One region of the Actinoplanes sp. CA-142083 genome, then DNA from elsewhere that is predicted to be linked to it. Evidence: riboswitches for the same ligand, from Rfam matches in the RefSeq annotation. Region 1 holds a riboswitch; the other holds the start of a gene.
What was found. Region 1 has a riboswitch for glycine ahead of ACQPZX_RS22165 (L-serine ammonia-lyase). Riboswitches for the same ligand answer to the same signal wherever they lie in the genome.
Positions count from the first base shown of each region.

Region 2: linked by a shared signal. The riboswitch ahead of gcvP (aminomethyl-transferring glycine dehydrogenase) and the one ahead of ACQPZX_RS22165 (L-serine ammonia-lyase) in region 1 are both predicted to bind glycine.

Region 1 is NZ_CP192076.1:4,841,080-4,844,486, forward strand. It holds gene ACQPZX_RS22160 (methyl-accepting chemotaxis protein) at 1-1,404, opposite strand, end outside; glycine riboswitch at 1,573-1,667, shown strand; gene ACQPZX_RS22165 (L-serine ammonia-lyase) at 1,796-3,127, shown strand; gene ACQPZX_RS22170 (hypothetical protein) at 3,135-3,407, opposite strand, start outside.
Region 2 is NZ_CP192076.1:5,307,593-5,310,999, reverse strand. It holds gene gcvP (aminomethyl-transferring glycine dehydrogenase) at 1-2,053, opposite strand, end outside; glycine riboswitch at 2,133-2,236, opposite strand; gene mgrA (L-glyceraldehyde 3-phosphate reductase) at 2,324-3,283, shown strand; gene ACQPZX_RS24300 (nucleotidyltransferase domain-containing protein) at 3,276-3,407, shown strand, end outside.

The DNA.
Region 1 (3,407 bases):
GGCGCTCGCGCCGTCGGCCGCCTCGGTGACGCCGCGGTTCATCTCGGCCGTGGTCGCGCTCTGCTGCTCGACCGCGGAGGCGATCGTCGTCTGGTAGTCGCTGATCTGCTGGATGATCTGGCTGATCCCGTCGATCGCGGTGACCGCCTCGCCGGTCTCGTGCTGGATCGACTGGATCCGCTGGGCGATCTCCTCGGTGGCCCGGGCCGTCTCCTGCGCCAGGTCCTTCACCTCGCTGGCCACCACCGCGAAGCCCTTGCCCAGCTCGCCGGCGCGGGCCGCCTCGATGGTCGCGTTGAGCGCGAGGAGGTTGGTCTGCGCGGCGATCGCCTGGATCGTGGTGACGACCGCGCCGATCTGCTCCGACGACTCGCCGAGCCGGTTGATGGTGGCGCTGGTGTCGCGGGCGGCGGTGACCGCGCCGGAGGCGACCCCGGCCGCGTCGGCCGCGTTGCGGGAGATCTCGGAGATCGAGGCGCCCATCTGCTCGGCGCCGGCGGCGACGGTCTGCACGTTCCCGGAGACGCCGCCCGCGGTCCCGGCGACGCGGTCCGCCTCGGAGTAGGCGGTGTTGACCGCGCCGTCGATCTGGCCGCTGACCCGGTACATGGTGTCCGCGGCGACGGCCAGGTCGCGGGCGTCGTCGCTGATCTCGACGATCGTGGCGCGCACGCCCTCGGCCGCCGTGTCGACGGCACGAGCCATGTCCGACAACTCGTCGCTTCCGCTGTCGTTCAGGCGTACGCCCAAATCGCCGGAAGCGATGCTCCGCAGCGCGACCATGACGCGGCCGGCGGGCCGCACCACGCTGCGGGTGACGACCGCGGTGAGCAGGATCGCGGCGATCACGGCCACCGCGAAGGCGATCAGCGTGGCGTCGCGGGCGGCCGCCGCCGAGCTCTGGGCCGACCGGGTGGTCGCCTCGGCCCGGGTCGCGACGGACGTGACCAGCTTGTTCGTGCCCTCGACGATCTTGTAGTAGATCTCGTAGCTCGGCCCGAGGATCAGCGCGTTGCCCTGCTCGACCTGGCCCTTCCCGAACGCGCCGGAGATCTGGTCGTCGTAGTCGAAGTACGACACCCACTGCTGCTGGAGGTCGGCGAAGATGGTCTTCTCCTCGCCGGTCATCAGGTCGGTGCGGGTCTCGTCGAGCAGCGTCTTGAGCAGCTCGACGTCGGCCAGGTAGCCGGCCCGGTTGTCCGACTTCGGGTCGACCGCCTTCTGCGGGTTCAGGCGGTAGACGTCCCAGGCGTACGCGAGCTGCCAGCCCGAGATGTCCGCGTCGTAGTACTTCTGCTCGTCGACCTGTTTGCGCAGCACCTGCAGGTCGCGCACCTTGGCGGTCGAGTCGGACTGGCGCTGCAGGGCGACCACGGCGATCGCCACCACCACGCCGAGCAGCACCAGGACGACGGCGAAACATGCCCCAAGGCGCGCGCCGAGCCGCAGTCGTCGTACAAATGTCATGTTCGCCTCCTTTTCCCCTTTCGGCAGCCTCCGCGCCGGACTGAGCGGGTTGACGCGCGCGCCGGCGGCTGTACCCTCGGGAGCACAACCGAAGATCGCGCCGTACGAACCACGGCGGGAGAGTCCCCGGCCGCCACCGGGGCGCCGAAGGAGCAAACCCTCCCCGGGAATCTCTCAGGCCCCGATACCGCCGCATGGCAGGCGCCTCTGGAAAGCCGGGACGACGTGGTCCCGCACCCACGGTGCAAACCGCCTCGAACCAGAGGCGGTGAAGCTCTCAGGTACCCATGACAGAGCGGGGAGGCCACCCTCGACAGGGGAGCCTTTCGTGCCGGTCAGCGCCTTCGACCTCTACTCCATCGGGATCGGCCCGTCGTCCTCGCACACCGTGGGGCCGATGCGGGCCGCCCGCCGTTTCGCCGCCGAGGTGCCCAAGGCGGGCCGTCTCCGCGTGGAGCTTCTCGGCTCTCTGGGAGCGACCGGGCGCGGCCATCACTCGGATGCCGCGGTGTTGCTCGGGCTCGAGGGCGAGGACCCGGCGACCGTCGACACCTCCACGGTCGCGGCCCGGGTCGCGGCAATTCAGGCGAGCGGGAACGTGTTGCTGGCCGGCGAGCGAGCGGTTCCGGTCGAAGTGCTCCTTGATGGGCGGCGGAGTCTGCCTTTCCACCCGAATGGGATGACTTTCACGGCTTGGACGGCTGACGGGGTCCTTCTGGCGGAACGCACTTTCTATTCCGTGGGTGGCGGATTTGTCGTGGAGGAAGGGGAGGGGCTCGCTACCGATCTGACCGCTTTGCCGTTGCCGTTCTCTTCCGGCGATGAGCTGCTCGCATTGTGCTCGTCGCACCAAACCGACATTTCCGGAATCATGCGGGTGAACGAGCGGGCGTGGCGTACCGACGAGGAGATCCGCGAGGGGCTTCTGCGGATCTGGCGGGTGATGCGCGGCTGCGTCGAGCGCGGCCTGCAGGCCGAGGGCATCCTGCCGGGTGGGCTCGAGGTCCGTCGCCGGGCGCCGGCTCTGTGGCGTGATCTGGTCGTACGGCCCGACGCGGACGATCCCCTGCACGTGATCGACTGGGTGAACCTCTACGCCCTCGCGGTCAACGAGGAGAACGCGGCCGGCGGCCGGGTGGTGACCGCCCCGACGAACGGCGCGGCCGGCATCATCCCCGCGGTGCTGCACTACTACCGGCGTTTCGTGCCCGGCTCGGGCGACGACGGCGTGGTGCGCTTCCTGCTCACGGCGGCCGCGGTCGGGATCCTCATCAAGGGCGCCGCCTCGATCTCCGGCGCCGAGGTCGGGTGTCAGGGCGAGGTGGGTTCCGCGGCCGCGATGGCGGCGGCGGGTCTGTGCGAGGTTCTCGGGGGTACGCCCTCGCAGGTCGAGAACGCGGCCGAGATCGCCCTCGAGCACAGCCTCGGGCTGACCTGCGACCCGGTCGGCGGCCTCGTGCAGGTGCCGTGCATCGAGCGCAACGCCATCGCCGGCGTCAAGGCCATCAACGCGGCCCGCCTCGCCCTGCGCGGCGACGGCAGCCACCGCGTCAGCCTCGACACCGCGATCCGCACGATGCGCGACACCGGCCGCGACATGTCGACCAAGTACAAGGAGACGTCGCTGGGCGGCCTGGCCGTCACCGTCGTCGAGTGCTGAGGACGGCTCACGACCTCGCCCGGTCGGCCAGGGTGTTGAGCAGGGCGGCGCCGGTGGCGGCGTCGTCGACGGTGACGACCAGCGAGCGGCCCCCGGTCCGCTCGACCAGCAGGGCGTTGCCCGCTCGCAGCACGACACCGACCCGGCCGCCCCGTCCCACGCGCCAGCCCCAGCCGCCGAACTGACGGATCGGGCGCACCTCGGTGACCGAGGCCCGCTCGACCTCGTCGGCCGGGACGTGGGTGCCGGGCCAGCCCACCAGCGAGCGCACCGTCAGGCC
Region 2 (3,407 bases), 470 kb from region 1:
GCAGGTTCAGGTGGGACACGTCGGCGCCGAACTTGCCGGGCCGGGAGTATCCGACCAGCGCGTTGAGGTTCGCGCCGTCGACGTAGACCTGGCCGCCGGCCTCGTGCACCTGGGCGCACAGGTCGGCGATCGACGTCTCGTAGACGCCGTGGGTCGACGGGTAGGTCACCATGATCGCGGCGAGCGAAGCGGCGTGCGTTTCGATTTTAAGAGAAAGGTCCGACATGTCCACGTTGCCGAGGTCGTCGCAGGCCACGACCACCACCCGCATGCCGGCCATGACCGCGCTGGCCGCATTGGTGCCGTGCGCGCTGGACGGGATCAGGCACACGTCGCGGTGCGCCTCGCCGCGGGAGCGGTGGTAGCCGCGGATGGCGAGCAGGCCGGCCAGCTCACCCTGCGAGCCGGCGTTGGGCTGCACGCTGACCGCGTCGTACCCGGTGATCTCCGCCAGCCAGGTCTCGAGCTGGCTGACCAGGTGCTCGTAGCCGACCGTCTGCGACGCCGGGGCGTACGGGTGGATGTCGGCGAAAGCGGGCCAGGTCACCGCTTCCATCTCGGTGGTGGCATTGAGCTTCATCGTGCACGAGCCGAGCGGGATCATGCCCCGGTCGAGCGCGTAGTCGCGGTCGGAGAGCTTGCGCAGGTAGCGCAGCATGCTCGTCTCGGAGTGGTGGGTGTTGAACACCGGGTGGGTCAGGTAGGTGCTGGTCCGGCCCAGCGGCACGGCGCCGCACGCGGCCGGGGCCGACACCGGCACTCCGAAGGCCGACAGCACGCCCGCGATGTGCGAAGGGGTCGTCGTCTCGTCGCAGGAGATCGACACCCGGTCCGAGGAGACCAGCCGCAGGTCGATCCCCGAAGCCGCGGCGGCCTCCACGATCTCAAAAGCTCGCCCGGGGACGACGGCCGTCACCGTGTCGAAGAAGGCGTCGTGAGCGACCTCGACGCCACCGGCGGCAAGGCTGCCGGCCAGGGTCAAAGCATGATCGTGTACGCGTTTGGCGATCCGCCGAAGCCCGTCCGGCCCGTGGTACACGGCGTACATGCTGGCCATCACGGCGAGCAGCACCTGAGCCGTACAGATGTTGCTGGTCGCCTTCTCCCGCCGGATGTGCTGCTCGCGGGTCTGCAGGGCCAGCCGGTACGCGGGAGCGCCGTCCGCGTCCTTGGACACACCCACGAGTCTTCCGGGAAGCGACCGCTCCAGCCCGGCCCGCACCGCGAGGTAGCCGGCGTGCGGCCCGCCGAAGCCGAGCGGCACCCCGAAGCGCTGCGTGGTCCCGGCCGCGATGTCGGCCCCGATCTCCCCCGGCGCCCGCAGCAGCGTCAGCGCCAGCAGGTCGGCCGCCACCGTGACCAGCGCACCGACGGAGTGGGCGGCGGAGATCAACGCCGAGTGGTCCCGAACCGCGCCGGAAACACCCGGGTACTGCAAGTGAAGTCCGAAATATTCCGCCGGCAACGGCGAGTCGCCGTCCAGGTCCACCAGCTCGAGCGTGATCCCGAGCGGCTCGGCCCGAGTGCGCAGCACGGCCAGCGTCTGCGGAAGCGTGTCGGCGTCCACGACGTACACGGAAGACTTGGATTTTGAAGCTCGTCGCGCCAAAGTCATCGCCTCGGCGACCGCGGTGCCCTCGTCGAGCATCGAGGCGTTGGCCGTGGTCAGCCCGGTGAGGTCGGTGACCATGGTCTGGAAGTTGAGCAGCGCCTCGAGCCGGCCCTGGCTGATCTCCGGCTGGTACGGCGTGTAGGCCGTGTACCAGGCCGGGTTCTCCAGCACGTTCCGCTTGATCACCGCGGGGGTGAAGGTGCCGTGGTAGCCGAGCCCGATCATCGGGGTCGCCACCGTGTTCTTCGCCGCGATCGACCGCAGCTCGGCGATCGTCTCCTCCTCGGAGGCGGCCGGGGGCAGGTCGAGCTCGCCGTGCCACCGGATCACCTCCGGGATGGCGGCGTCCATCAGCGCGTCCAGCGACGGATAGCCGATGGTCTTGAGCATGTGGGTCTGCTCGTCGGGGTCCGGGCCGATGTGCCGGGCTGCGAACGTCATGACGGCGGCTCCTAGCGAAGCGGGAGGTCGACAATGCGGCCTCCCCCTCTGTCATACCCACACGGGTACTTCAGAGTCGCTTGCCCACGCGGTCCGTTTGCCTGAGAGGTTCCGGGGAGGATTTGCCCCTTCGGCGCCACCAAGGCTTTAAGAAAAGCCCGTGAACTCTCCCGCGTGGCTGCCGACCAAGCTACCAGTGATCACGTTTCAACCGCGTATCCCTAGGGTGTGCATGTGACCTACACCCCCGCGGACACCCGCTACGACTCCATGACTTACCGGCGGACCGGCCGCAGCGGCCTCAAACTGCCGGCGGTCTCGCTCGGCCTGTGGCACAACTTCGGCGACGGCCGCCCGCTCGACCGGCAGCGCGACATCGTCCGCCGCGCCTTCGACCTGGGCGTCACGCACTTCGACCTCGCCAACAACTACGGTCCCCCGCCGGGCAGCGCGGAGAGCAACTTCGGCCGGCTGTTGAAAAGCGACCTCAAGCCTTACCGCGACGAGATCATCATCTCGACCAAGGCCGGCTACCACATGTGGGAAGGCCCCTACGGCGAGTGGGGCAGCCGGAAATACCTGGTCAGCTCCCTCGACCAGTCGCTGAAGCGGCTCGGCCTCGACTACGTCGACATCTTCTACCACCACCGGCCCGACCCGGACACCCCGCTCGAGGAGACCGCCTCCGCGCTGGACGCCGTGGTCCGCGCCGGCAAGGCGCTGTACGCCGGCATCAGCAACTACAACGCGGAGCAGACCGCCCGCATCGCCGCGATCCTGCGCGAGCTGGGCACGCCGCTGCTGATCCACCAGCCGTCGTACTCGATCCTGAACCGCTGGATCGAGCGCGACAACCTGCTCGACACCCTGGAGGAGGCCGGCGCCGGCTGCATCGCCTACAGCCCGCTGCAGCAGGGCCTGCTCACCGACCGCTACCTGGGCGGGGTGCCGGACGACTCGCGGGTGCGCACCAGCGTCTTCCTCAACGAGAGCGACCTCGACAACAAGACGATGGCCCGCATCCACTCGCTCAACGACATCGCCAAGCGCCGCGGCCAGTCCCTGGCGCAGATGGCCCTGGCGTGGGCGCTGCGCGACGAGCGGATGACCAGCCTCATCATCGGCGCGAGCAGCGTCGAGCAGCTGGAGAACAACATCGCCGCCACCAGGAACCTCGTGCTCACCGCCGAGGAGCTGGGCGAGATCGACGCGACGGTGCTCGATCTCTGACCTCGTGCCGGACCACACGATCCTCGGCGTCGTGGTCGGATCCCGCGCCTACGGCCTCGACGGCCCGGGCTCCGACCACGACCGCCGGGGCGTGTTCGCCGCGCCCACCCGCCTGTTCTGGAGC